2 regions of the Salibacterium sp. K-3 genome follow, and region 1 is predicted to be linked to the other one. Evidence: riboswitches for the same ligand, from Rfam matches in the RefSeq annotation. Region 1 holds a riboswitch; the other holds the start of a gene.
What was found. A riboswitch is a leader RNA that binds a small molecule or an ion and turns the genes downstream of it on or off. The one in region 1 is predicted to bind cobalamin.
Positions count from the first base shown of each region.

Region 2: linked by a shared signal. The riboswitch ahead of metE (5-methyltetrahydropteroyltriglutamate--homocysteine S-methyltransferase) and the one ahead of ACW9JV_RS10070 (ABC transporter substrate-binding protein) in region 1 are both predicted to bind cobalamin.

Region 1 is NZ_JBSVZE010000001.1:2,027,690-2,043,636, forward strand. It holds gene ACW9JV_RS10040 (Ger(x)C family spore germination protein) at 1-46, opposite strand, end outside; gene ACW9JV_RS10045 (GerAB/ArcD/ProY family transporter) at 30-1,148, opposite strand; gene ACW9JV_RS10050 (spore germination protein) at 1,167-2,663, opposite strand; gene ACW9JV_RS10055 (cob(I)yrinic acid a,c-diamide adenosyltransferase) at 2,788-3,363, opposite strand; gene ACW9JV_RS10060 (ABC transporter ATP-binding protein) at 3,388-4,704, opposite strand; gene ACW9JV_RS10065 (FecCD family ABC transporter permease) at 4,709-5,728, opposite strand; gene ACW9JV_RS10070 (ABC transporter substrate-binding protein) at 5,736-6,734, opposite strand; cobalamin riboswitch at 6,865-7,044, opposite strand; gene ACW9JV_RS10075 (class I SAM-dependent DNA methyltransferase) at 7,105-7,842, opposite strand; gene ACW9JV_RS10080 (ATP-binding protein) at 7,845-9,629, opposite strand; gene ACW9JV_RS10085 (response regulator transcription factor) at 9,626-10,345, opposite strand; gene ccsB (c-type cytochrome biogenesis protein CcsB) at 10,411-11,598, opposite strand; gene resB (cytochrome c biogenesis protein ResB) at 11,585-13,249, opposite strand; gene ACW9JV_RS10100 (pseudouridine synthase) at 13,344-14,066, opposite strand; gene ACW9JV_RS10105 (spore maturation protein) at 14,178-14,708, opposite strand; gene ACW9JV_RS10110 (nucleoside recognition domain-containing protein) at 14,705-15,304, opposite strand; gene ACW9JV_RS10115 (D-alanyl-D-alanine carboxypeptidase family protein) at 15,307-15,947, opposite strand, start outside.
Region 2 is NZ_JBSVZE010000002.1:103,335-119,281, forward strand. It holds gene recQ (DNA helicase RecQ) at 1-544, opposite strand, end outside; gene ACW9JV_RS12645 (PQQ-dependent sugar dehydrogenase) at 673-1,809, shown strand; gene ACW9JV_RS12650 (manganese catalase family protein) at 2,066-2,635, opposite strand; gene ACW9JV_RS12655 (spore coat protein CotJB) at 2,651-2,920, opposite strand; gene ACW9JV_RS12660 (spore coat associated protein CotJA) at 2,917-3,144, opposite strand; gene ACW9JV_RS12665 (hypothetical protein) at 3,191-3,856, opposite strand; gene ACW9JV_RS12670 (dipeptidase) at 3,937-5,307, opposite strand; tRNA gene ACW9JV_RS12675 (tRNA-Leu) at 5,419-5,506, shown strand; gene ACW9JV_RS12680 (NAD-dependent protein deacylase) at 5,867-6,589, shown strand; gene ACW9JV_RS12685 (YeeE/YedE family protein) at 6,808-8,058, opposite strand; gene ahpF (alkyl hydroperoxide reductase subunit F) at 8,248-9,777, opposite strand; gene ahpC (alkyl hydroperoxide reductase subunit C) at 9,893-10,456, opposite strand; gene ACW9JV_RS12700 (DNA-3-methyladenine glycosylase) at 10,743-11,324, opposite strand; cobalamin riboswitch at 11,439-11,628, shown strand; gene metE (5-methyltetrahydropteroyltriglutamate--homocysteine S-methyltransferase) at 11,768-14,047, shown strand; gene ACW9JV_RS12710 (ribonucleoside-diphosphate reductase subunit alpha) at 14,081-15,947, shown strand, end outside.

The DNA of each region.
Region 1 (15,947 bases):
TAACAACATGCAGACAGACAACGAGAATGCTAATTCGGCTTTTCATTTGATCTTTCCTTTCTGTTCGATAAAAAGCTGTGCACGTATTGAAAAAGACACAACATCGGAATATAGGCCAGCACGATCCAAAGCCCGATTCTAGATACCACTTCGTTAAACATTTCTATATTTTCCCGGTTTTCAATGAAAGGTGTGACAAGGACAGTAATGATTAAGAGTACAATAATAGCGTTACGCTGTTTCATCGAAAAGACTCGTTTCATTCCCCGGCTCGCAGCCCAGAAAGAAAGGGCAATATTAGGGGCGACAATAACAAGCCACAACGAAATACCAAGATATTCAAACCGTTCAATAAAAGGAAATTCAATGATTTTAAATAAACTCAGTGTCGGCCAAATTGTCATTCGCAACTGCCGTTCGCTGAAAAAAGCAAGGGTTACCACCATCAGAACCGTATAAACAAAAACACTGGCCCAATGACCCAGCTGTGCCCATTTCTGCGAAGACCGGGCTTCTTTCAGGAAAGGATAGAACAGCAGGAGAATTTCAAACCCTAAAAAACTCAGCGTCGCCTCTTTTGACCCAAGCATCAGATCCTTGAGCGGGGTATCCAATACTGGCAGCAGATTGATGAATGTGCCGTACTGAAGCGGCATTAGAAGGACAAAAAACAGGACCGAAGGAATGAACACACCAGCCACACACAGTCCTGTCACTGTACGAAATCCACCACTGATGACGTAATAGAGAAAATAGGCGGCCAGAACCGTCAGCATCCATGTCGGCATATCTTCAAACACCCAGACCTGAACAATTTCAATATAGGTGCGCAGCACAACAATACCGAGAACAAATAGATAAAAGATGAAGGCCAGACTGCATAATCCGCCGAACCATCTGCCGAAAACATTGCGATGAATGCCTACAATGTCTGTGTCGCCGCTGTTCAGAAGATAATAGATAAACCAGATCAGTGCAGAAACAGTTAATCCCGCCAGAATGACGGAAATCCAGCTGTCATGGCCGCTCACTTTCGCAATCACCTGCTGATAACTGAGAACTCCGATACCTACCTGAATCGCATGAATCAAAAAGAATGCCATCACCGCCGGTACCTGAAACTGCTCATTCACCTTCATTTTATCCATCCGGGTGTCCTTTCTCGTTTATTCATCTATATCTTTTTCCTTTCCGATTTTTTCCGGAGGCAGTTTCCTGCGGTAGGAAGCTCTCGTTTGAAGTGGGCGTTTGTATAACAGGTTAAAAGGCAGACGGATAAACGTATCATTCCAGTCCGCCAACCGCAACGGGAAAAAGGGGGCAAAATACGGACGACCGAGAGATTCCAGGCGGATAAGATGAACGATCACAAATACAAAACTGAGAGCGATGCCTATGCCGCCCATTAATGCCGCTCCGATCAAAAATGGAAACCGGATAATACGCACCGTATTGCCCATTTGATAAACAGGTGCCGTAAAGGATGCAAGTGCCGCCAGCGCAACAACAATTAAAAGTACATTACTTGTCAAGCCTGCCTGAACGGAAGCCTGCCCAATCACAATACCGCCGACAATGCCGATCGTCTGTCCCACCTTGGTGGGCAACCTGGCACCTGCTTCACGGAGCAGTTCAATCGTGAACTCCAGAAACACCGCTTCAATCAACGGCGGAAATGGGATGTTGCTCCTGGAGGCAATCAGTGTGGACAGCAGATCTTTTGGGATCATTTCATAGTGAAAAGTCAGTACCGCAACATAAACCGGTGTCGCAATAATGGAGAATGTAACGGACACGAGCCGCAGTATTCTTACAAATGAAGCTGTGTACCACGGCAGATAATAGTCTTCCAGGGATGTGAAAAATTCCACCAGGGTGGACGGAGCGATAATAGCCTCCGGAGATCCATCACACATAAATACGACCTTACCTTCTGCAAGCGCTGCTGCAGTGCGGTCCGGCCGTTCTGTATTAACAAAGGCGGGAAAGACGGTAAATGAATGATCCTGTATCATCTGAGAAAGAGCATTGGCTCCCAGAACTTCATCGTAGTCCACTTCTTGCAGCCGCTGCAGCATCGTATTCACGTTTTCTTTGTCTGCAATCGATTCTAGATAAAAGAATGAGGTCTTTGTTTTGGATAAACGCCCAATCGTGATTGTTTTCACAATAAAATCTTCGACCGGCAGACGTTTTCTTATTAAATATATATTGGTCTGCATCGTTTCGACAAACGCTTCGCGCGGCCCTACCACACTGAATTCCGTTTCCGGAATGGTAATGCTGCGCTTTACATTCGTAGGTACCGGAAACATAAGCATGTCCTGCTCTGAAAATAGTTTCAGAACAGCTCCGCCGGTAAACAGATTCTCGTTCAGTTCCGAAATATCGTTTGTCTTCTGAATCGTATCAAGATACAAAAGCTGCTCTATATCCTGATAGGACGTCCAAGGCTCCTTTTTTAAAGGCTGCAGCACATCTTTATGAAGGCGTTCCGTGTTAATCAGGTTTTTTACATAATACAGGACCACCGTGCCGAACGGGGTATCCATCTTTTCTTCAACAACATCCCGGCTTTTTTGGGAAATCTGCTGCAGCCACTCTTCCGGATTGCGCGATTCAGGTGAAGCCTTGTATGGACGTTTTCTTCTCAAAAGATGCATTCCGGCTGTCTCTCCCCTTGAATTGTTACCGATTAGTATGATCCTTAAGAAGGACCGCTATACGACAGACCTGAATAGAAGGTATAAAAAAACTCTCCTGTTCAAAAAGGAGAGTCTGGCTGCACTATTCTCTTTTTTCCTCTTCATGGAAAACGACAGCACTTCGTTTATACTCGACATCGGCAATGTCCATCCGGTAATTAATCACCCGAGCTGCTGCAAAAAAGTAATCAGATAATCGGTTGATATATTTGCGGACTTCATCATTAATATTTTCCGTTTTTGCGAGGGTTGTTATCTGTCTCTCCGCTCTTCGTGCAATCGTACGGCAGATATGAAGCTCCGCGGAAGTTGCGGAACCTCCCGGCAGGATAAAACGTTCCAGCGCCGGAGCTTCTTCGGTGTAAACATCCATTCGTTCTTCCAAATGAGTGACAGCATCAGGCCCGATTTTCCATTCCGCGTCTTCTTTTATGGTGGAAAGGTCACTCCCACAGTCGAATAATTCATGTTGAATCCGGATCAGTTCTGCTGCGATATCCGGACACATCGAATCGTCCAGTTCCGCCGCTGCTTTAGCGGTAAATGCGTTTAATTCATCACATGTCCCATATGCTTCAATTCTACTGTCATCTTTATCTCTTGTGCCGCCGACAATCCTCGTTTTTCCCCGATCCCCGCTTCTTGTATACAATTTCATTCTCTGCATCACACCTTTTTGGTTTTATCGATTGATTCCTGCAGCATTACATTCTATTTTGCCCAGGCTGTCACGTACGAGGCGGACACTGCGCTGACGGATATCCTCCTGGGTATTATTAGAAGAACTGTGCTTAGAAACCGCAATGGTTATCGATTCATCAGAAAACGACAGCTTCCGGTTCAAAGCGGCACCTTTTGCTTCTGCTGCAGCCGCCAGAACACCCGCCATTTCTGCTTCGTTTAGGTCAGAATCGATAAACAGCAGTATATGGACTGAAACCCTCCGGCTGGTTTCTTCCGCGTCAGCCCCGCTGTCGCTTTTGACAACGGATGTATACACTTTCATGCAGGTATCCATGTCCTCTTCGACATGTATATCAGCCCCGGCGCCGATAGTCTTTGTCTCATCCATGGAAAGGGGAAAGCTGCGTTCCCAGTTGAACCCCTCTCCGCCGGCAGAAGACAGCGTCTTCCAGTACATAACGGAGGTGACGTACCATTGATCATGTATCACTTTTTTCTGCAGTTCTTCAAGCGGGTGGTGAATGATACCACCTGTAAGATGTTCAGGTTCGAGCATCAACTGCGGCCGTGGCACGGACGGATGGGAAGTCCGGGCCAGTGCAGTACCGTAAACATGCTGGAGCAATTGCCTGTCCAGGACGTTGGAAGGGTGATCCAGCACTTCCTGACGCCCTTCATTCAAAAGCAGAAGTTTGTCACTGTATAAAGCAGCCAGATTTAAATCATGGATTGCCGCAATGACTGTCATCTGCTTATCGGACACCCATTGTTTCAACATGTCGAAAAGATGCACCTGATAAGCGATATCCAGGTGATTCGTCGGTTCGTCCAGCAGCAGGTAATCAGGTTCCTGTGCCATCGCTCTCGCCAGAAATACCCTCTGCTTTTCTCCACCACTTAATTGATCCAGCGTACGCCCGGCTAATTGATCCACATTAGTCTGCCGCATCGCTTCTTCCACGGTTTTCCTGTCTTCACGGCTGCTGCGGCCGAACCAGCCTTTTTGGTACGGATAGCGGCCGAGTTCAACTACTTCGGAGACGGTGTAGGAGAATGTTTCTTCCTCCTGCTGGGGAAGAACCGCCATACGGGTGGCAATCTGTTTTTGTGTCAGCGCATCAAGAAGTGTTCCGTTCAAACGTATCGTTCCTTTTTTGGAACGGAGCTCTCCATACAACATTTTTACAAGGGTTGACTTGCCGCTTCCGTTAGGTCCGATAATGCCGACAAACTCCCCCGGTACTGCATTGAAATGAATATTATGAAGAATCGGAACACCATGATACCCTCCGCTCAGATGTTTCACTTCTAGCATGTTTTCACCTACTTTTCGGGCGCCGTCGTTGATGATAAAGAAGAATGCCGAATACAGGCGCTCCTGCAACAGCCGTAATGACCCCGATAGGAAGTTCCGTTGGAGCAATAACGGTTCTGGCTCCCAGGTCCGTTAAAACAAGAAACCCTGCACCGCTGAGAATGGAAAGGGGAAGCAGCAGGCGGTGGTCCGGTCCGGTCAACAGGCGTACCAGATGAGGCACAACCAGGCCGACAAAACCTATGGTTCCGGACACTGCCACCGCTGCGCCGGTTAAAAGAGACGCTCCGCCAAGTACAATGATTCTGCTTTTCTCCGGATTGACTCCAAGGGTGCGGGCTGTCTCTTCTCCAAAAACGAGGGCGTTCAGTTCACGCACATTCATGAATAAAAGGATGAGGCCGATCAAAAAGAATGGTAACATGAGGCCGGCATATTCCCATCCACGCATGGATACACTTCCCAAAAGCCAGGTGATGATCTGTCTCAGTTCATTTCCGGTTAAAGCAATGATAAGCGACAACAGCGAACCGAGAAAAGAACTGACAATAATGCCTGCCAGAATAATGGTTTCAGTTCTTATCTGCTGTTCAATCCAGCGCACAAACGCAAGAATAAAAAGCAGTGTGATAAACCCTGAAAAGATGCTTACAGCCGGCAGTGTAAACGATCCAAGAAGCGGAATTGTAAATCCGGTGTAAAGGACAAGAACAGCTCCTAACGCCGAACCGGAAGAAACGCCAAGCGTATATGGATCTGCCAGAGGATTTCGCAGCAGTCCCTGAAACGCGGCACCAGCCGCAGCAAGCGAAGCTCCCACAAGAGCAGCAAGAACCACCCTTGGAAGCCTTATATCTGTAATAATCGATACATCAGCGTCAGATATCGAGGCCGGCATGTCCATTCCCAGCACACTCCGCCATAGAATTCCGGCACTGACCGGAAGAGGGATCGAAACACTTCCTGAAGAAATTCCGATTAATATGCTGAAAATCGCAAAACCCCCCCCGATCCCAAGGCTCATCCATGACTTACTCCGCAAAAACATCCGGATACACCAGCTCCGCGAGCTCCTCGGCACCCTCTGTTAAACGCGGTCCGGGACGGCTTAACGTGTCGCTGTTTACATCATGGATTTCTCCGTTTTCGACAGCAGGTACGCTGCTCCACCCGTCACGGTTCTTTATCTGTTCTTCCGGATCTCCTTCTGAAAAACTTCCGTACGTGGTGATGATCACATCCGGGTTCAGTTTAACAGCAGCCTCAGCCGTGTAGGGAATCCATCCTTCTTCCCCTCCTGCGGCATTTTCGGCATGGATCATGTTGAGGATTTCGTTCTGAAACGTATTGCTTCCAGTCGTATAGATATCAGGCGGAGGCTGAATTTCCATCCAGACGGTTTTTTGTTCTTCCTCCGTTATTTCTGAAGCCTGTTTTTCAATATCCTGGACTTCTTCTTTCATTCCTGCAATAACCTCTTCGGCTTCTGTTGAAGCTCCGACAGCCCTTCCTATCATCTCAATCGAATCATACGTTCCTTCAAAAGATGCTGCTTCATTTACAACGAGCACCTTTATACCTGCTTCTTCCAACTGCTGCAGGCCTTCCTGCGACTGCTGAAGAGAAGAAGCATGAGCAAGTACCAGATCAGGTTCCAGAGAAATGATTTTTTCCACGTTAAAATCGATGCCGCCTACTTTTTCTGTTTCCGACGCTTCTTCCGGATAATCAGCGTGATCGGAAACCCCGACAATCTCTTCTTCCAGGCCGAGTGCAAAAGCGATTTCCGTATTGCTCGGTATTAGGCTGACAATTCGTTCCGGCTCTTTTTCAAGTGTTACGGTTTCATCGGAGGCGTCCGTAATTTCAACCGGAAAAGGTCCATTTTCCGAAGTGTCTGCCTCCTGCTCCGATTCCTCACTTCCTTCGCTTTCTTCCTGGTTATCTCCGGTATCTCCCGCAGCACATCCCGTTGTCACAAGACTTAGCAGCAGGCACGCGCCGGACAGAATCTTCTGTTTCAATTCCATACCTCCTTCTTCATTCCCCCTGAACGAAAAAAGCTCTCCCTTTGCTGGAAGGAGAGCGCATGAATAGTTTTTCACAGCACAACAATCATGTTCTGCTTGTGTCATCAGCGGCGGTCCCTTTCCTCGAAGGTATGCACCGTATGAAAAGGCAGGTTTCCTGACTCACATCTACCGCAGACTCCTTCCCGTTCCGAAAAACAGTGGCTCCAGACTGCAGCTTGTCATGTTTACAGTGGCGGGACCGTACCGGATTTTCACCGGTTTCCCTTTATTTCTCCTGAAAGAAATGACCTTTTCACGCTGGTATGCTTTTTTCAGATCTCATTCATTATAAAGGAAACCAGATGAAATATCGAGAGGGGACTGTATTTTATGATGCCGGTCGTTTCCGGCAGATAAAAATCTGACGTGGTGAGGTCTCTTCCGCGTAGGAAGAAGCATCATAATCACCGAATAAATGTTCAATATCAAATCCATTGCGCCGGAGCATCTTCGACAACGTATCGTTGTCATACATTTTTACTCTTTCCCGGTATTCCCTTCTGGATCCTTCTTCTTCTATGGAAATTTTCTTATGGATAAATCCGTCTTCTGTGAAACGCCGCTGGGTTACGGTGATACCATTTTTTTCGGTGGTGTCACAAGGGACCAGATTGGCAGCTGTATAAGCCGGGTTCAAATAATCAAAACAAAACCAGCCGTTTTCTTTTAATGCTTCCGATGCCCGCACCAATACCAGCTCATTTTCGTTATCTTCTATAAAGTAGCCGAAACTGGTAAACAGATTGAAGGCAGCATCATATTCCTGCTTCAGGGAAATGTGGCGGATATCGCCCCGCATGTACTGAACCGAAAGGCCGAACGTTAAATCTACCGCTTTTTTCAGAAGGACAGGAGATAGATCAACAGCAGTGACATGCATTCCTTTGCCGGCCAGATATCTCGCATGCCGACCATTTCCGCAGCAGAGATCTACTGCTTTCATTCCGCTTTCAAGAGGAATGTAACGCATAATATCAGCCAGTTCATCGGCTGCTTTTTCTTCGTCCCGGTGTTCGTAAACTTTAAGATAATCTTCCTGGAAATGTTCTTCAAACCAAGCCTTCACGTTCAATCCTCCTCTCCAGAAGCAGGTAACGTGAACCGAAAACTGGTCCCGTTATCCTTTCTGCTTCGTGCAGAAATATCTCCGTCGTGCGCTTCGACAATGTTTTTAGCGATGGAGAGCCCGAGTCCGGTACCGCCGCTTCCCCGGGTTCTTGCTTTATCCGCCTTATAGAAGCGTTCAAATACGTAAGGCAGGTCCTCTTCCGGTATACCGGCACCGGTATCTTGAATATCAACGCTCATTTTTGCAGCATTTGTCTTCACCACGACATAAACATCACCATTATCCCCGGTATGCCGGATCGCATTATGTATCAGATTCGTCATTACCTGTTCCACACGGTCCGGATCTAAATAAACAAGCTCCCGTTCAATCCGTTTGTCGAGTGTCATATTGACCTCTGCCTCTCTTGCCGGGCCCTGAAACTTCTTAAACACCTTTTCGGCAAAGGAATCAATGTCAACCCACTGTTTGTCGAGCTGAATATGGCCGGCTTCCATCCGTGCCAGATCAAGCAGTTCGTTAACCAACCGCCCCATACGCATTGATTCATCGTAAATAATACGGCCGATTTCCTGTTTTTCCTCTTCACTGGCTGCAATATCATCAACAATTGCTTCGCTGTACCCCTGCAGCATAGAGATCGGCGTCCGAAGTTCATGAGAGACATTCGCGATAAAATCTTTTCTCAATTTATCATGGCGGCGTTCCTCCGTCATGTCACGGATGACAGCGACAACTCCCCGGACAAATTCTTCATCGTAGAGCGGCGTCATTAATACCACATAACTTCTACCCTGTACGTCCATCTCAATCCACTGTTCCTCTTCAAGTGCCACGACTTTCTGAAACAGTTTTTTTACTTCTTTTGGCAGGCGGTCCTGAGGATCAGGCACACCGGTTTCATAGTGGTAAGTCTGCAGGAAATCATGCGCAGGCGGATTCGTAAGAGCGATGGATCCCTTCCGATCCACCGTGATGACGCCATCCGCCATACTTGTCAAAATCCGGCTTAACTGTTCTTTTTCCTGATTGAGTGCCGTGATATTCCGGTTCAGTTCACGTCTCATTTTATTAAAAGCATTACCGAGCTGGCCTATTTCATCATTTGTCATAATCGGTACTTTTGTTTCAAAATCACCTTTGGAAACATTCAGTACAAGCTCCCGCATTTTCCGGAGAGGTGCGGTGATCCGGGACGACAAAAAGAACGCAAATATCGTGGTAAGTATAATGGCTATACCGGCGGATAGAAGGATAATCTGTTTTGTTTCCCCGGTTGTATCTTCAATGATATCCAGAGACTGATACAGATACAGAGACCCTTCTTCTCCCTCATTTGATACAAAGGGCATGCCGACGACAAATATTTCATGATGAATCTGTTCACCGTTTTCCTCAGCCGGGAAGTCGCCATGGGTGATTACGGGTTCCCGTTCGGTCTGAACCTTTGCCAGGCGCTGTTCATTCCGGAACAGAGAAACCGGGAGATTGACCGCGGTATCGTCTTCCGGGTATTCCCACCTGCTTTCATTCTGCATGACGATGACGGATGTGTTATAGGAATCAGCCATATGTTCAATCGTATTCCTTACATTTTCCGGATCATCATATCCTTCCATAAGAGACACGATGACATTGGCATGATTCGTTAACTGCTCTTCCGCCTCCGTAATATGAAAGCGCTCAAAAAACTGGAGCAGGAGCACTGTTAACAAAACCAGCACAGCTGAAACGAGAAGCAGAATCGTCCCCCACAGTTTCCCGACAACACTCCTCCAGATCATTCGTCTGAAGCAGCCTCAAACTTATATCCTACACCCCACACCGTGGAGATCATGTCGGCCGCTTCTTCGGATACTCTGCTTAGTTTTTCCCTGAGCCGCTTTACATGGGTGTCCACCGTCCGCAGATCACCGAAAAAGTCATAATCCCATACATCCTTCAGAAGCTGTTCACGGGAAAAAACTTTATCCGGAACCTGGGCGAGATAAAGAAGCAGTTCATATTCCTTCGGGGTCAGACTTATCACTTCGTCATTGACTGTAACCCTGTGGGCATCATTGTCTATTGTCAAATGCGGGAAAACGAGAACATCTTTTGTCTGAGGCTCAGTCTGCAGAAATTTCGTGGTGGAGGCCCGGCGTAATATAGCTTTCACCCGCAGTACGACTTCCCGCGGGCTGAACGGTTTAACAATATAGTCGTCCGTCCCTACTTCAAAGCCCTGCACCCGGTTGCTTTCCTCGCCTTTTGCAGTCAGCATAATGACAGGTGTTGCCTTCGACTTGCGTAGTTCCCGGCACACTTCCTCCCCGTCCATTCCTGGCAGCATCAAATCCAGCAGTATAACATCATAATCGTTATTAAGCGCTGCATCCAGTGCCTCTTCCCCGTTTTCCGCTTCCTCCACCATGAATTCTTCCCGTTCCAGATACATTTTCAAAAGCCGGCGGATCCGGTCTTCATCATCTACGACAAGCACTTTTGATTCTTTATCCATTATTGTCGTACCTCCTGCAGAACAAATAGTATAGGGCACTGCACCCTTCGGCTGTGCCGGAAACATTACGCATAAGAATGAAGTCCTGCTATTACAAGATTAACAAATACCAGGTTAAACATGATAATAACAAAACCGATCACACACAGCCAGGCGGAAGGTTCTCCCTGCCATCCCCGCGATAAGCGCAGATGCAGATATGCTGCATAGAACAAAAATGTAATTAAGGCCCAGACTTCTTTTGGATCCCAACCCCAGAATCTTGTCCACGCCATCTGCGCCCAAATCATCGCAAAAATCAGACCTCCCAGCGTGAACACGGGAAAACCGATGGCGATGGCCCGGTAGCTGACTTCATCCACCTTATCCGGATTAATGTTTTTCAGCACCGGCTGAAGCGCTCCACCTAGCGGCCGGCGTAAAATGACACGTAACAGGATATAAAGGAGCAGACCGGCTCCAAGCGACCAGATGACGGTATTGGCATCATCACTGCGTATCCAGGCCGGCAGTGTCAGAATAGGTTCGAGAGCGCCCTGTGTCTGCAGTGCTGCCTCGTTCGGACCTAGAAGCGCAGGAAGGTGGTAAACCATTTCAGCTTCTTCTCCATTTTCATTTACATAGTTGAAGACAGCTTCATACTGAAAGAAATTAAAAACATAACGCACCAGGACAAAACTGACGAGACTGACAAGGCTGTACATGATAGTTTCCAGCCAGAACACTTTTTTATCCCGTTTCGTGAAGTCCAGCGTCCTTACCAGATAAACAAGTCCGGCCGCAAACCCTATTGATAATAGACCCTGCCCCAACGCTGTCGTTGTCACATGTATTTTCAGCCAATTGCTCTGGAGTGCCGGTATTAACGGTTCCACTTCTGTCGGAAATACGGAAGCAAAGGCAATAATCAACATGACAATCGGCATGGTAAACATACCAAGCACAGCGGTTTTATAAATCCCGTAAAGAATCAGCAGAGCGATGGTCAGCGCCATGCCGAGAAATGTCGTGTATTCAAACATATTGCTGACCGGGACGTGGCCGGCTGCGATCCATCTGGTAACAAAATATCCTGCCTGCAGTAGAAATCCAATCCATGCTGCAGCATAACCGGCCGTACCAAGCCGGTTTCCTTTAACCTCGCCCTGTTTATCCCGCCATTTCCTGCCTGTCACGCTCACAGCAAAACATACGGTTGCTGCCAGGTAAAGAAAAAAAGCGGCGAACAATAAATTAGAACTAATTTCGACCATCATTGTCATCCCTTCCCTCGGAGGAAGAATCCTCCAACGCTTTCTTGGCCTGCTTGTCCTCTGGAACGTTTAACCCTGTCTTTCCGGAAAGAGATTCGAAATCTTTTTTTAATGAGGCCCAATGTTTATTCGTATGACCGGCAGCCCACAATTCATTTTCGAATCTCCGCAGCCAGATCCGGCGATGCGACCAGTAGGAACCTAGAATAAGACCGATCATGAAAATACTCCCGCCTGCAATTAAAAAGGGCAGTGTCAAATCTTTGCGCACAGTAAGAGCAGTAACATCTTTGGTTTCGACACCTTCAAATGACATTTCGTACGTATTTTCACCAAAAATATCTTCGTTGCTCCGGATGGCCACAAAACTGTACTCCCCTTCATCCGGGTGCTCCGGGGAGAACATCTGAAAGATAAATGCGGGATTATCCGGAATATCAGACGCGGTAGAGGGTTCTCCTTCCTCATTGAACTCAAAGTCCGGAAAATACGATTCAATCACTACCCGGTAGCCGTCATCAAGATTATATTCGCCCTTCGGATCAAACAGGTCAATATCAATAGTTCCGACTGTTTCTCCGCTTTCCCGATTGTTCATCGATAAAGACATCGTGTTTAACTCGTTAAGTTTGTAATCATATTGATAAAGGGAGAAATTATCAAAACGAAGCGGGTGATTCACCTGGATCTCATCGGTTTTCACTTCGGTAAGTTCAGGATCCGTTCCTACTGTGCCGCCGCTGCTTTCATAAAGAACGGCATTCGTCTGGTACGTTTTTACCTGGTCCCCGCCTGCACGCTCGAGAGCCGGAGCGAAGGTTTCATCGTCTTCATCATAGGTTTCTATAAAAAATTCTTCGTTTTCCACATAATACTGCCGTTCCGTTCCCGGCACGGCTTCCGTTTCTCCTTCTCTTACCCACACCATCTCATCCACGTACATCCCGGGAAAGAACCGAAGCATACATCCTGTTAGAAAGAGAATAAGGCCAATATGATTGATGTAGGGACCCCAGCGGGCAAACCGGTTTTTTTCGGCTAGGATACTCTCATTTTCCACACGTACGTTATAACGTTTTCTGCGAAGGTGTTCTTCCGATTTTTTCAGCATGTCAGCCGGGTCTTCTGTTTCACTGATACTGAATAGCCGCTGGCGTTTCAGAAATCCTTCATTCCGTGATACTTTCTGCTTTTTCAGGGCCCTGTATAATGGAACGACGCGGTCCAGACTGGCTACGATGAGAGATATGCCAAGTCCTGCGATCAGCGCCATATACCACCAGGAACCATACAGATTATGAAATCCCAATGTATAATAAATAAGTCCTGCAATGCCGTACTCTTCTTCATAATGCTGAGCTGGATCCACATTCCCGGGTATGTACATTTCCTGTGGAAAAATCGTACCGATGGAAGACGCAATCAGCGTTAAAACAATGATGGTGATTCCCACTTTAACAGAAGAAAAAAAGTTCCATATTTTATCAATGATCGTTTTGTTATAGGTTTGGGACCTTCTGGCCACCCCTTCATAACGCATGTCCACCATTGATGCTTGTTTATCTCTTTCATCCAGCGGTTTACCACAGGATTCGCAGAGATGCGTGCCATAAGGATTCAGATGGCCGCATTCGCATTTCACTTTCTCCATGAAAACACCTCGATCTTCGCGGCTGCCGTGTCGTGCACTCTGTCATCATTATAACGCCGCCGCAGCGGAATGTATAATAAGCGTTTTATGACACTTATGTGACAGCGATCTCCTTCAGTTTTTTCACTTCCACCGGCTTCAGTTTTCTTTTTCCGCCCGGCTGCAGATTTTCAAGCGTCAGCGGACCGTACTTCTCCCTTTTCAGCTTCAGTACCGGATGATCAATGGCTTCCAACATCCGCCGCACCTGATGGTTCCTTCCTTCATGAATGCTGATTTCTATTATTGATGAATTCGTCTTTTTACTGGTTGACTTTATTCTCGCTTTCGCCGGCGCTGTTCTGCCATCTTCAAGTTCAACACCTCTGATTAGTTGATTCAAAGCATCCCTTGAAGGTTTTCCCCTGACTTTGGCGACGTACGTTTTAAATACTTTGTTTTTCGGATGCATCAGCAGATTGGCGAATTCTCCGTCATTGGTCATGAGCAGAAGTCCGGATGTATCATAATCGAGCCTGCCGACCGGAAAAATGCGTTTTGATTCCTCTTCAAAAAAATCCGTTACAACATTACGGTTTTTGTCATCACTGACCGCTGAAATAACCTGTTTCGGTTTATAGAACAGATAATAAACAGGCTCCTCCCGGTCAATCGGTACGTGATCAACTTCCACCGTATCTTTGTGGGGAGTCACTTTGGTGCCGAGTTCTTTCACTACGCTGCCGTTTACTTTCACTCTCCCCTCCTGAATGAATTGTTCCGCTTTTCTCCGGGAAGTAATCCCTGCATTTGCTATAACTTTCTGAAGTCGTTCCATCTATTTCACCTCTTGTTCCATCTTACCCATCTGAACCGCGTTTCACAAGCAAAGGAAATGCACCAAGGGGATTAGAATGAAAAAATCTTCTGCCGGGCAGAAGATTCCTTATTATAAAAATATAAGGCTGACAATGATGACCGATGCTGCAATTCCAGCGGCATCGGCAGCCAATCCTACTTTCAATGCATCTCCGATTCGTTTTACACCCGCTGCCCCGAAATAAATTGTAATAACATAGAGAGTGGTATCAGTACTTCCCTGCATCGTCGAAGCAAGCCGGCCGATAAACGAATCAGGCCCGTGTTCAGCCAGCAGCGAACTCATCATCCCGAGCGCTCCCGTTCCGGAAATCGGCCGTATCATGGCAAGAGGGGCGATTTCAGCTGGCATTCCAATCAGGGACAGCACCGGTGACAGGGCCGTGATAAAGAGCTCCATTGCCCCGGAAGCCCTGAAAACAGAGACAGCGGTTATCATTCCCACCAGATACGGAATTAGCGATACCGCCATCTGAAATCCGTCTTTCCCGCCTTCCACAAAACAGTCGTACGCCGGCACCCGTTTGATAGCTGCATGAATAATGACAGCAAATAAAAGCATCGGTACTACCCAGATAGATACTGTATTCATCCAGCTCATGACAATCCTTTCCCTTTCCGTGTACGCCGGTAATGAAAAAATCGGTCGATGACAAGAGCAGCAGCCGTTGAACAAGCGGTAGCCAGTATTGCAGCTCCAACAATTTCGGCTGGTTCCGACGATCCATAATTCATCCTTATGGCGATCACGGTGGTCGGAATCAGAGTCAGACCTGCCGTATTAAGTGCCATAAACGTAATCATGGAACGGCTGGCTTCGTCTTTATTATCATTCAGTTTTTTCATTTCTTTGACGGCCTTAATGCCCATCGGTGTAGCCGCATTTCCAAGCCCCATCAGATTTGCCGTCATATTAGACAGAATATACCCCATCGCGGGATGGTCTGCGGGAATCTCCGGGAACAGCCTGACTGCCGCCGGCCTGAGCCATTTTGTAAATCGATCAAGCAGCCCGCTCTGCCTGGCAACGTTCATCATACCAAGCCAGAATACCATCACGCTGATCAGTCCGAAACAAAGGGTAACTGCCTCTTCTGCTCCGGTAAACACCGCTTCCGACACATCTTCCATTCTGCCGTTGAACATGGCCGTTGTAATACCGGCTGCCAAAAGAAACATCCAGATATAGTGGACCACGCCTACCGACCTCCAATCAGCATACGAAGGCATTCACCAAAGCTGTGGAACCATCCATCCCCGCTTTCTTTTTCCTGCTCCAGAAGAATCGGCATGCTGTAAATAGACTGCCCGTCCAGCTTCCAGTTCACCCTCCCAACTGCTGATATGCCTGCCGGGTGGTCTTCTTTCTCTGTGAATGCGATGGAGCGGGAGACTTCGTTTTTCTCTTCTTCTGCCAATGGATAGGAAAAGTCCTGAGGCAGAAATAACGTCCCGTTTTCCCGCTTTTCATCCTCCACGATTTCACGCGCTTCTGCCAGCTGGACAAGGTCAAACGTCGAAAATCCCCATTCAAACATGGCGATATGATCGTCCCAATCAGATGGGGCATCCAGCGTAACGGCGATTAACTCCATGTCTTTTTTTTCGGCAGTGGATACAAGCGTCCGTCCTGCTTCACTCGTATATCCGGTTTTTCCTCCTGTGCTGTATTCATAAAGAGAGGTAAGCAGCTTGTTTTTGTTCCGCCAGATTCTTTTTCCTTCGTCCTGCTGTGGGGCTTCGTACCGCGTGAGTCCTGTTATTTCCCTGAACGTTTCTTTCTGCATGGCGTACTTCATTAACAGTCCCATATCATACGCCGTAGAATAATGGCGGCTGC
Region 2 (15,947 bases), on a different contig from region 1:
CCACCTGAGGTGTCGCAGTGGCGGTCAGTGCCAGCACACCCGTATCTTCTCCTAAATAAGACAGAAACCGGGGAATCTCCATATAAGCCGGCCGGAAATCATGCCCCCACTGCGACAGGCAGTGAGCTTCATCCACCGCCGTCAGGGATACCGGGATCGACTGAAGCTCCTTCAGAAAATCCTGATTCGACAGCCGTTCCGGCGCCACATAAAGAAGCCGGCAGTCTCCCCGGCGCAGCGCATCCATCCGCTCCCGCATCTCCTCCGGAGACAGGGAACTGTTGATAAATGCCGCCTGAATACCGGCTTCCCGAGCTTCATCGACCTGGTCTTTCATTAATGAAATCAAGGGAGAGATGACAATCGTAATCCCGGGCAGAAGCAGCGATGGGATCTGGTAACAGACCGACTTCCCACCACCAGTTGGCATGATGCCGAGCGCCGGCTGCTGATTCAGAACGTGACGGATGATGGTTTCCTGGCCGTTCAAAAATGTCTCATATCCAAAATGGTGTTCTAATCGTTCTTTTGCTTGCTCGAGCATAACCGTCCTCCTGTTCTTTATCTATTATACCCCTCTCTCCGCTGTCCGGAAAGTCCCTGCCGGCGATTAAAAAGAGAGGCTTCCGGGAACAAAGGAAACAGAGTTTATTTCAGCTGTAAGGAGGCAGAATGATGATACGGCTGTTGACAACGGGACTTTTTGTCACATTACTTGCTGCATGCAGCCCTTCCGGTGACGAAGGAGAACAGGAACAGGAACAGGAACAGGAATCTTCCGGACAGACAGAGGAAAGCATCCCGGAGACGACAGAACAGGAAAACGTCAACGGAACCCCTCTTTCCTTCACAGCCGAAACAGTAACGACCGGCCTGAACGTTCCATGGGAAGTGCAGGTTCATAATGATTCCTTTTATATCTCCGAGCGGAATGGAAAGATTGTTCATGTGAATGAAGAAGGGGACAAACAGCGGCAGGAACTTGAGCTGAATGAGCCGGTGGCGGCCTCCGGAGAAGGCGGGCTTCTCGGAATGCAGCTGGCTCCGGATTTCGAACAGTCGCAGGAGGCATGGGTGTATCACACCTATAAACAAAACCAGTCGCTTTTTAACCGTATCGTTTCGGTAACTTTGGAGGATGGAACGTGGCAGGAGAATGACGTCCTGATCGAAAACATCCCGGGAGGTTCCATTCATAACGGCGGGCGCCTCAAACTCGGCCCGGATGGTATGCTGTACGCCACAGCAGGAGATACAGGAAACGAAAATACCGCCCAGAACAGGGAATCAAAAGCAGGCAGTATTCTCCGAATGACGCAGGAAGGGGAAATACCGGAAGATAATCCGTTCGATGGATCCTACATTTATTCCTACGGCCACCGGAACCCTCAGGGTATCTCCTGGAATGAAAACGGCAGTATGTTCAGTTCCGAACACGGATCCAGCGCACGAGACGAAATCAACCTGATTAAAGAAGGCGCGAACTACGGCTGGCCTGAGATTACCGGGGATGAACACGCTGAAAACATGCGGACACCGCTCATTCACTCCGGTTCGGACACGTGGGCTCCGTCCGGAACAACGTTTGGGAAGTCCGGTGCGTTTTATGTCACCGGCCTGCGCGGCACCCAGCTGATGCGTTTTGATGTGAAAAATGAAACGATGGAGGTCGTCTTCAGCGGCGAAGGCCGGCTGCGTGACGTGCTTCAGTACGACGGCTCATTTTATGTAATCACCAATAACCGCGACGGACGCGGGAACCCGGATGAACAGGACGATCTGCTGCTGAAACTCGACGGCGGATCCTGATCGTGCAGCTGCTTGAATCATAACGATGTTTAGTCCGGATGGTGGAGCATGCTGTTCCACCATCCGGATTTTTTAATGGCTTACCAGCCAAATTTCTTCGTTTACAAGCCGAATGCCCTTCATTACATGCCAAATGAAGGGCAATACAGTCCGAAACATGCATTACAGGCAAACGGACCTTGATACATGCCGAAAAAACAGCAGCGCAGCCAAAAAAGGCGCCGGGTTCTACACCCTGGCGCAACTTTTTTTCGTATTAAAATATTTTCTGGCGGTCCCGTTCTTCTTTCAGCATTTCTACGGCTTCACGGAAACGCTGGGAATGTACGACTTCCCGTTCGCGCAGGAATTTCAGGCCGTCGTTCAGGTCCGGATCATCACTCATATCAATAATCCATTGATATGTAGCCCGTGCCTTTTCTTCTGCCGCAATATCTTCATACAAGTCCGCAATAGGATCTCCTTTAGCCTGGATATAGGTCGCTGTCCACGGCGTGCCGGCAGCATTATGATAAAAAAGGGCGTTATCATGGTTCGCATAATGAGCGCCGAGTCCCGCCTTCTCCATCTCTTCAGCAGTGGCATCTTTTGTCAGCTTGTAAACCATCGTCGCGATCATTTCCAAATGGGCGAATTCTTCGGTGCCGATGTCGGTCAACAGCCCGATCACCCGGTCCGGAATCGAATAACGCTGGTTCAGATACCGCAGCGCCGCGGACAATTCCCCGTCCGCCCCGCCGTACTGCTCGATTAAATACTTGGCGAGCATCGGATTGCAGGTGCTCACTTTCACCGGATACTGCAGCTTTTTTTCATAAATCCACATACACAGCCTCCTCCATTATATCTGCCAGGGCCACGGGGCCTGATTCCAGTTCCACGGATAGCCGCTGTAGCTGTTGCCGAACTGCTGCAGCGGGCCGAGGTACTGCTCCACCTTCGGCACGAGCTGCCTGCGGTGGTAAGAGGCTTCATTGAACTGCTGAATCGCGGCGGTATCATTGGGATGCGTATCCAGATAGAGCTGCAGTTCGACAATCACAAAATCCACCACCTGCAGTTCTTCCATCAATGGATAAAACTCTTTCGGAAGCTGCACCTGACTGCTCATGCCTGATCCCTCCCCCAGTATCTGCCGTCATACGGTGAAAACAGGGCCGGCCACAGTGTCCCGCAGTACAGTGCCTGCTGCGGAGGGTACTGCGGCAAATTGTACGGTTGATAACCGAGATAAAGTTCAGGCGGTGTTTCATAGGATTTGACACGGATCGGCGGGCATGGATCAAACGGACTGACATACGGCCTGTAATACTTCCGCTGGGTAAACTCCTTCATGCGCATACCTGCCTTTTTAAACGGATTACTGTCACTCTATGCCGGATCAGCCGCGGTTAGAACGCTTTTTCCATGTTTCTTTCCCTTTTTTCACCCATTTTTGGACAACCTGAGACTGATAAAAGCTGTCAAATATCGTACTGATGATCAGGCCGTACAGCACCACTCCGAGAATACTTAAAAGAACGAGCAGAAAGCGCCCGATACCGGTCATCGGATCAAAATTCGAACGACCGAAGAAGATAAGAGACAGCAGGCTGCTCGAAAACGCGTCCCAGTAACTGGCCAGGGCCGGTTCCAGATGATAAAGCGGAATGATCGTAATGAACAGAAAACCAAACGCAGCGGAGGCAACAAGGGCCAGATTCTGTTTTTTCAAAAACCGAATAAACGGCATCGTGTAGTATTTCGTTATTGTTTTGAGACGGAGCAGGTGGAGAATTCTCGCGAAGCGGGCAAACTGAAACACAGCATCCAGTGGGATGACAGCAATCACGAGAAATGGATTCGATTTAATGAAGCCCCATTTGTCGTCTGTCCGCCATAAGCGGTAGAGAAAATCGGCCAAAAACACGCCCCACGTCCCCCATATCAGGTAATTGTCCACCCCCGTCTCATACCAAAGCGTTCCGATAGACAACGCCGCCAGCGTCACCATAATGATTTCATATGTAATATCCAATGTGGAACGGTCGATATCCGCTCTTCCCATAGCCAGCCACTACTTTCTAATGAATTGTTTCTCAAAACAAAAACCGGAGCATGGCAGCCCCGGTTTTCTTTACCCCGGAATTACGCAAGGTATTCCGCAAGTTCCTGAAGAAGCTGTGTATACACTTTCTGTCCTTTTTCAAACTGCTGAAGCCGGTAAAATTCGTTCGGGGCATGCATGCCTTCATCAAAGACGGAAAACCCGAGCTGGATCGTGTGGACATCCAGAAGCTGCTGCAGCAGTCCGGTAATAGGGATCGATCCGCCGATTCGGAGGCGGGCCGCATGTTTTTGTTCCACTTTCCAGACGGCCTGTTCCACCGCCTCCAGTCCGGGATGATCTTCCGGCAGCATGTAGGGGAACGCTCTTCCTTCCAGCGGTATAACAACCGCTTCCACTTCCTCCGGCGTGTGCTTTTCGACGTGGCGGCGGAGTTTCCCCGTCACCTCGTCCGGGTCCTGATCCGGGACAAGGCGGCATGTCACTTTCGCATGGGCTTCAGCAGGAATAACCGTTTTTACGCCAATTCCCTGATATCCTCCCCAGAGCCCGTTGATATCAAGCGTCGGACGGACAAGCGTCTGTTCTCCAGGGGTATAACCCGGCTCCCCATGCAGTTTGCGGGCTCCTGCTTTCTGCTGAAACACTTCGGCACCGCTGTGATTTGCATTGATCCGCGATTTTTCTTCGTCACTACGCTCGATGACATCATCATAAAAGCCTTCCACCGCAATCGTTCCATCCGCGTGTTTCAGGGAGTCGAGTATACGGGAGAGAGCCTGGGCGCTGTTGGGGACAGCACCTCCGTAAAGTCCGGAATGAAGGTCCCCTTCTGCGCCGCGCACATCAATCTGAATGCCTGTAAGGCCGCGGAGACTGACCATCGCCGCCGGCTGCTCTTCTTCCATCTGCCCGGAATCGGCGCTTATCGCCGCGTCCGCCCGCAGCAGTTCCTTGTTTTGTTCCATAAATGCAGCGAGCGATGGGCTTCCGATTTCTTCTTCTCCTTCAAACAGGAATTTCACATTTACCGGAAGTGCCTCCGCTTCCTTCAGCCACGATTCACATGCTATAATGGGAAGCAGAACATTTGCTTTCATGTCCGTCGCACCCCGGGCGTAAATCCGTCCGTTTTCCACGACCGGCTCAAACGGGTTCGTATGCCAGAGTTCAAGCGGTTCCGCCGGCTGCACATCATAATGGCCGTAAAACAGAATCGTCGGTGCCCCGTCAGCATGGAGCCAGTCTCCGTATACAACCGGCTGCCCGTTCGTCTGCATGACCGTAACGTGTTCCAGGCCGGCATGCTGCAGCCGGGATGCCGTCCAGTCCGCTGCCTGTTCCACTTTTTCTTTATACTCCGGCAGCGTGGAAATACTCGGAATGCGCAGGAATTCCACCAGTTCATCAATAAAACGTTTCTGATGTGTTGTTATATACGAAAAATCCATCGATTCGCCCTCCTTTTTTTCTTAGTGCATTATACCATTTGAGTGCATAAAAAAAATTATGAATTACCCCTTGCATTATTAAAAGGATTCTTATAGAATAGAATTTGTCTTGCGGTTGTGGCGGAACTGGCAGACGCGCACGGTTCAGGTCCGTGTGGGCATAGCGCCCTTGGAGGTTCGAGTCCTCTCAACCGCACCAACTCCCTTTCTTAATATGAATATCAAGTAACGATAAGCAGCGCTGTCTTCCGAGTCAGCGCTGCTGTTTTTTATGATACCTCTTTTCTGTTTTCTTCGATGGACATCTATGCCGCTATTTCTGGATTTTTCCACCCGGGAGGAGCTGATTCGGACATTGATGCCGTTATTTACTAAAAGAAGCACCGGATTTCCTTTAATAACTAATAATAACGGAATGGATGTCCAGATCTCCCTTTAAAAAGCTTTTTTTAAAAAAATAACGGAACAAATGTCCGCCATTTTTTCCTTGTTTGAAAACAACCGGTTTCCTCCTTCATAATAAAATCAGCTTACCATCGATACAGGAGGATGTACGCGTATGAACCAATTGTCAGAACTTATCCGGGAGTCCGGTCACACCGTCGTCATGACGGGAGCGGGCATGTCCACTGAAAGCGGCCTCCCTGATTTTCGTTCCAACACCGGGCTGTGGAAAGATCGTAATCCTGCTGCACTGGCGAGCATTGACGCAATGGAAAACAATCGTGATGAATTTTTCAGCTTTTACCGGTCCCGAATCGAATCACTGGTCGGTGTCAAACCGAATGACGGTCATCACCTTCTAGCGGAATGGGAAAATAAGGGAATTATCGACAGCATTATTACACAAAATGTCGACGGACTGCATCAGCAGGCGGGAAGCAGCAAGGTGGCAGAACTTCACGGCTCGATTGCCGCCCTGCACTGCCATTCCTGCGGGGAAACCGCCGAAAACCGCCGTTACCTGGAAAATGAAACAACCTGCTCCTTCTGCGGCGGATTTCTACGACCAAACATCGTCCTGTTCGGGGAAATGCTTCCGGAAGAAGCAATCACCAAGGCACAGCAGGAAGCCGCGCGGGCTGATCTGTTTATCGTGCTCGCCTCCAGCCTGACTGTGGCCCCGGCCTCTCATTTTCCCCTCGAGGCCAAACAGCAGGGTGCCCGGCTTGTGATTGTCAATCAGACAGAAACAGAGATGGACAGTGAAGCCGACCTGCTCGTGCAGGGAGAAAATATCAGCTCTGTGCTGAAAGAAGCCGATACTGATCTTAACGACTGAATCCGGAGTTATTCCAGAGCTGGATACCACTGCCGACAAAGAATTCTTGTACAATGCCCTCTAATTCCATGTTACAGAACACCCCCCCGTCCATTTCTGACTCTACTGTCCTCTACCCATTCGTTCGGAGACAGCAGCCGTCCGACTTTTCCAAAATACTCTCCTCTGGAATCCAAAAAAAAAAGCGCAGATCCAAACCAGGATCTGCGCTGCTGCTGTCAGCAGAAGGAATCTTTTGATTTTGGCACGGACAAGCCGAATAACGGCCGGATGAACAGTGCCACGAATGTCCCGGCGAGGGCGAGAACGCCCCATAGATAGCCGTGCAGACTGAAGGACGCAATGCCGGTGAAATAAGCGCCGATATTGCATCCGAACGCAAGCCGCGCACCGTAGCCCATCAGCAGGCCGCCGAGGACAGCGGCGGATACGTTTTTCACGTTGAGACTGGTGAAACGGAACAGTCCCCCTGCCGCAGATGCGGTAAAGGCGCCGAGAATGACACCGAAGTTCAATACGCTCGTGCCGTGGGCGAAAACACTGGACTGCAGCGTTTCGGCGCTGCTGCCCTGCCAGTATCCCCAGCTGGCCACGTCGATGCCCATCGTTTGAAGGACCTGGGAACCCCAGAGTGTGAACCCTGACGTGACGCCCCATCCGCTTCCGCGGGTCAACAGCGTCAGTGCGTTAAGGACAGCGAGTACGACAGCCGCGGTAATGAGCGGCCATGAACCGCGGAATAGCCGCTTCCAGCCGGACGCTGTCGGAAGAGCTGCCATACGGGGCGGCTGTGTCTTTTTCTCCCGACGTAGGGTCCACCAGATGATGAACCCGAAAAAGAGAACCGAAACGACCCATGCACCGAAGTAACCGAGTCCGGTTGATGTGGCGAGCGATACAGAGCCGAACGACGGCATCTCTTCCGACCAGAACGGCAGATGATAAGCGCCGATGGTCGCGCCGACGATGAAAAAGAAAAGAGTCACGAACATGACCGTGCGCCCGCCGCCTACTGCGTACAGCGTACCGGATGCGCACCCGCCTCCGAGCTGCATGCCAAGACCAAATAGAAACGCGCCGACAACCAGACTGACTCCGATTGGCGCGATGTTACCTGTGGCTGCTCCGCCGAAAAAGGTTGTGCCGATGGCAAGAATCGGAGCGAACAGCGTAACAGCAACCGCGAGCATAACCATGTGCGCCCGCAGCGCCTGCCCGTTGCCGACGGAGGCAAATCTACGGAACGCCGATGTGAATCCGAATCTGGCATGAAATAACGTATAGCCTAGTAAAAGTCCGAGAATTAAAAGAATCGGCTGAGCTGGCTGCTGTGTCACGGCCAGAAAGACCGTTAATACAGCAGCGACAATGAGTGCTCCGACAACAAGTGGTGTCTGGGCTTGATTCAGCGAAGGCTCTTTGGCGCCTTCACGTTGATGACCGGTAACAGCTTCTGCTTGAACCGCCATATTATTCACCTCTTTCTTATAATACCTATATTATTAGTAGGGATTTAGAACAATCATATTATATACCGCTGTGAATTATTTTGTAAAGCTATATGCTGAGTTTCATCGTTTCCCCGAAGTTCCGGGACATTCACCCGGATTTTATATGTTAAAAAAACCGGCGGGCATCATCCCGCCGGTTGCTGATCATTAATTCCGTATCAAGTAGTCAAAGGCGCCAAGGGCCGCGGAGGCTCCGGATCCCATGGACGTAATAATCTGCTTATACGGCATATCCGTGCAGTCGCCTGCCGCAAAGACGCCGGGAACATCGGTGGCGCCTGTCTTATCAACGACGATTTCACCGAATTTGTTCTTTTCTACGGTGTCTTCGAGCCACGCGGTATTTGGATCAAGGCCGATCTGGACAAACACACCGGCAAGTTCGATGCTGTGCTCCTCATCGGATCCGCGGTCGACATAACTCAGACCCTGTACCTTACTGTCCCCGTAAATTTCAGACGTGCGTGCATTGGTAATGACCGTCACGTTGGAAAGACTGTGCACCCGTTCCTGCAGCACGCTGTCCGCGTTCAATTCAGGAAGGAATTCAAGGATCGTGACATGCTTGACGATACCGGCCAAATCGATGGCAGCTTCAATGCCGGAATTTCCTCCGCCGATAACAGCCACGTCTTTTCCTTCAAACATCGGGCCGTCGCAGTGCGGACAGTAGGCAACGCCTTTATTTGTGAATTCCGCTTCACCGGGTATGCCTATCGTTTTCCAGCTGGCGCCGGTGGAAAGAACGATGGTTTTACTGTGCAGCGTGGCCCCGTTCTCAAGCTCCAGCTCGAAGTCGTCTTTTTTCTCGAGCGACTTGGCGAGCATGGAATCCATAATGTCGACGTCATAATCGCGGACGTGTTCTTCAAGACTCGCTGTCAGCTGCGGTCCTTCGGTATACTTGGTCGAGACGAAGTTCTCAATACCTTTCGTATCGGCTACCTGTCCGCCGAAACGGTCGGCTACGATGCCGGTACGGATCCCTTTTCTCGCCGCGTAAATGGCGGCGCTGGCGCCGGCGGGACCGCCGCCGACAATAAGCATATCAAAAGGATCTTTATCATTGAGAGCGTCCACATCCACAGCGGTGTTCCCGAGTTTTTCGAGAATGCTTTTCAGGGTCTGGCGGCCGTCCACGAAGGAACTGCCATTCAGGTAGACAGAAGGTACAGCCATGACGTCCCTATCTTCCGCTTCGTCTTTGAAGGCCGATCCTTCAATCATCGTGTGGGTGATATCCGGATGGATCACACTCATGAGGTTCAAGGCCTGTACAACATCCGGGCAGTTGTGGCAGGAAAGGCTGACAAATGTTTCAAAATGAAGCGGCCCCTGCAGCTGCCTGATTTGTTCCAGCACGTTTTCCTCTTCTTTCGGGGCGCGTCCGCTCACCTGCAGCAAGGCAAGAACCAGGGACGTGAATTCATGGCCCAGCGGTACGCCGGAAAACACCACGCCTGTATCTTCCCCGGAACGGTTGACACTGAAGCTTGGAATTCTCGGGAACTGACCCTCTTCCATAGTGATTTTATCGGACATTCCCGTGATTTCCCGGACCAGTTCCTCTACTTCTTTGGAAACATCATCGGATCCAAAATGCGCTTTAAGAACAATATCGTTTTCGAGCAGTTTCAAATACTCTTTAAGCTGTGATTTAATCTCTTGATCGAGCATAGGGGAACCTCTCTTTCGTTTTATCTCAACAGTAAGGAAGTTCGACGCCGTCCAGGCGTCGAACCCCCAAAATAACTATCATGTTTTTGTTTTGCTCCGAGTAACAGCGCTTCTCTTAAATTTTACCTACCAAATCAAGGCTCGGCTTCAGTGTTTCTCCGCTTTCATCCCATTTGGCCGGGCACACTTCGTCCGGATTTTCACGGACATACTGCGCAGCTTTGATTTTGCTGATAATGGTGCTTGCGTCACGGCCGATGCCGTCCGCGTTGATTTCAACGGTCTGGATGACACCGTCCGGATCAATGATGAACGTGCCGCGGTCCGCCAATCCTTCTTCTTCGCGCAGCACCTCAAAGTTACGGGAAATCTGCTGCGACGGATCGCCGATCATGGTATACTCGATTTTGTTGATGGATTCCGAGGCTTCATGCCATGCTTTATGCACAAAATGGGTATCCGTGGAAACAGAGTACACCTCTGTTCCGAGGTTTTTCAGTTCTTCATACTGCTCCTGCATGTCTTCAAGTTCCGTCGGGCAGACAAAGGAGAAATCCGCTGGATAAAAAACCACCACGCTCCACTGCCCTTTCAAATCTTCTTCAGATACGTTGACAAATTCACCTTGACGGAAGGCGGTAGCCTGAAACGGTTCTACTTCTTTACCTATTAATGACATAATGCATGTCCCCTTTTTGAAAATATGGATGTATACACACACACTAATTATAGTGTCATCATCATTGCGAACAATCATGATGTAATGTTTTTTTTCTAATAAAAATTATCAATAGTAATCAATAATTTGTCAACACATTCAATATACAAAACCTTCTTTGTCCCGCGAATTGTTAACAAAATATGAACAAATAAGGCGTTACGGCTTTCTGTTTACATTATTAATTGAACTCTGTAATTGATAATGGTATCCGCTTACATGACTGGCAGAGGCCGGTGATAACGCTTTATCTCGAGACATACCGATTCCCGTTTTCCCAAAATCTGTAGGGATAATCTCTAGCTTCCCCCGTATTCTCAATTCCTATCCGGGGACCGGAGGAAATATCTCCGGCGTCCCACCCCTTTGCGATATACAGCGTTTCTTCGGAAAAACGGCGGCCGTAGTCTTCCATTGTAATGCCCAGCGCTTTTGTTAACTTTCCGGGGCCGTTGGTTAGTTCCACATCTTTTCCCCGTTTCCGCCGGCATCTCATTAAATCGATGCCCTCCACCGGCTCAAGCGCCCGTATTAACACCGCCTGCGGCACCCCGGCCGGCGCGCTGACTACATTAACAAGGCAGTGCGTATGCATCTCAAACACATAGACATGTCCCGGTTCGTCAAACATTATGGCTGTCCGCTTGGTTTTTTTGTTTCCAAAACTGTGCGCCGCTTTGTCTTCCTTTCCTAAATAGGCTTCCGTTTCCACAATTCTTCCCGCTGCGGTACCCTGCTCTGTTTTTTTCACTAAAATAGAACCGAGCAGCTGAGAAGCCAATTCCAGGGTGGGCTGATAAAAAAATTTTTCTGGCAACGGATCTTTCATTTTGTGCTTCACCTCGTACATATTGGGCTTATATCAGTTATAAAATACAATATATGCTGTTTGAGCGCTCTTGACAGAATCACAGTACAAGCGATATAGTTTGTCTACAATCAACGGGATATGACGGAAACAGGCACCCTGAAAATTCCAGTTTTCAGGGTTTAAAAGGGAAGCCGGTGAAATTCCGGGGCGGTCCCGCCACTGTAACAGAAGAGCGTCATGAGAAAGCCACTGAATGTTTTCGGGAAGGCCATGACAGCGATAATACTAAAGCCAGAAGACCTGCCTGTTTTAACAGCACCGCGCGACCTACGGGAGATAGGAAGGTGTTTACGTTATATATATATCCATCCGGGTATTTTTACATGCGCCTCTCCCGTCCGCAGCATCGTAAAAATACCTTTTTTCACGGTCATCATTCATTTTATCAAGGAGGCAGCGATATGGGAACTACCTGGACAAACAGCAGCCCCGGCTACCCGCGGCTCGGGGAAAATCGTGAATGGAAGCGGACACTGGAACAGTACTGGTCGGAGAAAATCGACAGGGAGGAATTCCTGGAGACGATGAAAGAACTCCGGCTCCAATATCTTAAAAAGCAGAAAGACAAAGGCATTTCCCTTGTGCCGTCCGGAGACTTTTCCTATTATGACCACATTCTGGATACCGCCGTGATGTTCGGATTTATCCCGGAACGTTTCCAGGGCGGCGGCGATACGCTGCAGACATATTTTAACATGGCCCGCGGCACCGATGAGGCGCCTGCGTGCGAAATGACAAAATGGTTCAATACGAACTATCATTACATCGTACCCGAAATCGGCGGGATCACGCCGGAATTAAAACAAAACAAACCGCTTCAGGACTACCGGGAAGCCAAAGAGGAGCTCGGCATCGAAACAAAGCCTGCGCTCATCGGTCCCTTCACCTTTGTAAAATTGTCCAAAGGCTATGACGCCGCAGACTTTGAAACAAAGGTTGAGGAACTCCTTCCGCTTTATACGACCGTCCTGCAGCAGCTGCAGGAAGCCGGCGTCTCCTGGGTGCAGATCGATGAGCCTTCTCTCGTTCCGTCGATAACCGAAGAAGAAATCCGGGTGGTACAGAACATCTACGACACGTTCGCCAAGCACATTCCGGACCTTTCCATTTTGCTGCAGACATACTTTGAAGGTGTCCATTTTTACGAAAAGGTAACCGCCCTTCCGGTGGCCGGCATTGGTCTGGATTTTGTCCACGGGTATGACAAAAACATGGCCGCTCTCAAGCAGCACGGATTCCCGGCAGACAAAACGATCGGCATCGGGCTGATTGACGGACGCAACATCTGGCGCGCCGACCTGAAGGCAAAAGAGAATCTGCTTCAGGAGATCGATAAACTGACGCCGGAATCGGACAAAATCATTCAGCCGTCCTGCAGTCTGCTGCATGTACCGGTGACGAAAACACTGGAAACAAAATTGGATAACGTCCTTTACGGCGCGCTTTCCTTTGCCGATGAAAAACTGGAGGAAATCACTGTTCTCACCGACCGGATGAACGGACGGGCGGTCGATGAGGCGTTTGATGAAAACCAAAAAGCGCTGGAGACTTTTGCGGGCACCTTCCGGCAGCAGTCCGCGGACCTGACGAAAAAACGGGAATCCCTTCCGTCGAAGCGGGAACTTCCATTTGCCGAACGGAAAAAATACCAGGACGACAAATGGAACCTGCCGCTTCTGCCGACGACAACGATCGGCAGCTTCCCGCAGACCAAAGAAGTCCGGGTTGCGCGCCAGCAGTTCCGCAAAGGGGAAAAATCGCCGGAAGCCTATCAGGAATTTATCCGCGGCAAAATCAAGGAATGGATCGATCTTCAGGAAGACGTGGGGCTTGACGTGCTCGTTCACGGCGAATTCGAACGCAATGACATGGTTGAATTTTTCGGGGAAAAGCTGAACGGGTTTGCCTTCACAAGCTTCGGCTGGGTGCAGTCCTACGGTTCCCGGTGCGTGAAACCGCCGGTTATTTACGATGATGTCACTTTCGAGGAGCCGATGACGGTGGAAGAGTCCCGTTACGCACAGTCCCTGACCGATAAACCGGTAAAAGGCATGCTGACCGGTCCGGTGACGATTCTGAACTGGTCGTTCGAGCGCGATGACATCCCGAGAAAGGAGACCGCCTTCCAGATCGCTGTAGCTCTGAGTGAGGAAGTGCAGGCGCTGGAAGAGGCAGGCATTGACATGATTCAGGTCGACGAACCGGCCGTGCGGGAAGGACTGCCGCTGAAGCGGGAAGAATGGGACGAATACCTGGACTGGTCCGTGACTGCTTTTCGTCTCGCCACGTCCAATGTGAAGCCTTCGACCCAGATTCACACCCATATGTGCTACAGCGAGTTCCAGGACATGATCGAATCGATCCGCGCGCTCGATGCCGATGTGATTTCCATCGAAACGTCCCGCAGCCACGGCGAACTGATCGAATCCTTTGAAACCGCGGTATATGACAAGGGCATCGGTCTCGGCGTCTATGATATCCACAGCCCACGTGTTCCTTCTGTAGAAGAGATGAAAGACATGATTGACCGCGCGCTGCGCGTACTGCCTTCGGATCTGTTCTGGATTAATCCGGACTGCGGCCTGAAAACAAGAAATACGCCGGAAACGGTGGATTCGCTGAAAAACATGGTCCAGGCAGCAGAAGAAAGCAGGAAAGCAAGACAGACCTCAACCACGTAAGACGATGGAGGAACAATGTAAGACGATGGAGGAATGAAAGTGACAGTAATTACGAAAGACAACGGCAACCGGGAACTCACCTTTGACAGGGAGCGCCTCAGCCGTTTTATCGACGACGTAACAGCCGGGTTCTCCAATTTATCCGTCCTCGATTACAAAAATGAAGTGCTGACTAATATTGAATTCAAGGATTCCTATGCTTCCGAACAGATTACGCATCTTCTTGCACTGAATGCGTCGGAGCGGATCGACCGCAATGAACCGGACTGGACGTATGTCGCTGCGGGAATCTACCTGCGGCGTCTCTATAAAGAAGCATCAAAAAACCGGGCGTACGACACCGATCAGAAGTATGGCTCCCTCTACGGCCTGCTCAAAGTTCTCGGCTCCAAAGGCGTCTATGACCAGACTCTCCTTCGGGATTATTCCAAGGAAGAAATCATGGAGCTGGAAAAAGCAATCGAGCCGGAGCGGGACAAGCTGTTCACGTATGTCGGGATTCTGACACTTGCCCACAAATACCTTGCCACCGACAAAAACAGCCAGGTCTTTGAACTGCCGCAGGAGCGTTTCATGATTATTGCCATGAAACTGATGATCAATGAGCCGTCCTCCCAGCGGCTGGAACTGGTTAAAGAAGCATATTGGGCGCTGTCGAACCTGTACATGACCGTGGCCACCCCGACGCTTACCAATGCCGGCAAAAATACCGGCCAGCTCAGTTCCTGCTTTATCGATACCGTCGATGACAGCCTGCGTAACATTTTCGATTCCAACACAGATGTCGCCAACCTCTCCAAAAACGGCGGCGGCGTCGGCATCTACTTTGGCAAACTGCGCAGCCGCGGCTCGGACATTAAAGGCTACACAGGAGTGGCCGGCGGTATTATGGGCTGGATGAAACAGCTGAATAACACCGCTGTCTCCGTCGATCAGCTCGGTCAGCGTCAGGGGGCTTTCGCGGTCTACCTTGACGTGTGGCATAAAGATATTTTTGAATTTCTCGACGCGAAGCTGAACACCGGTGACGAACGCCTGCGCACCCATGATATATTCACCGGCGCCTGCATTCCGGACCTTTTCATGGAAAAAGTGGAAAACCGCGAAGACTGGTACCTGTTTGACCCTCATGAGGTAAAAACCGTTATGGGCTGGGCACTTGAGGATTTCTATGATGAAAAGGAAGGTGCCGGCTCTTTCCGGGAAAAATACCAGGAATGCATCGACCATCCGGAGTTAAGCCGTGAACGGGTTCCCGCCATCGAAATCATGAAACGAATCATGAAGTCACAGCTGGAGACCGGTACCCCGTACATGTTCTACCGGGATACAGTCAACCGGGACAATCCAAACAAACACGCCGGCATCGTCTACAGTTCCAACCTCTGCACCGAAATCATGCAGAACATGAGCCCGACGACGGTGAAAGAGGAATACCTGACCGAAGAAGGAACCATCATCACCGAGAAATCGCCTGGGGATATGGTCGTCTGCAACCTTTCCTCAATTTCACTTGCCAAGGCGGTCCGCGAAGATGTTCTGGAACGTCTCGTTCCGATTCAGGTACGTATGCTCGATAATGTCATCGACCTGAATACCATCGACGTCCTGCAGGCCCGCTGGACAAACGAGCGGTACCGCGCGGTCGGTCTCGGCACGTTTGGCTGGCATCACCTTCTCGCACTCGAAGGAATAACCTGGGAGTCGGATGAAGCAGTCGCTCTGGCAGACCGGCTGTACGAAAAAATCAACTACCTGACACTGAAAGCATCCCGTGATCTGGCAGTGGAAAAAGGGTCCTACCCGCTGTTTGAAGGCAGCGAATGGCAGACCGGTGCGTATCTTGAGCGTACATACGGGCCGGATGACAGCCAGTCCGCAGGCTGGACGGATGACGCTT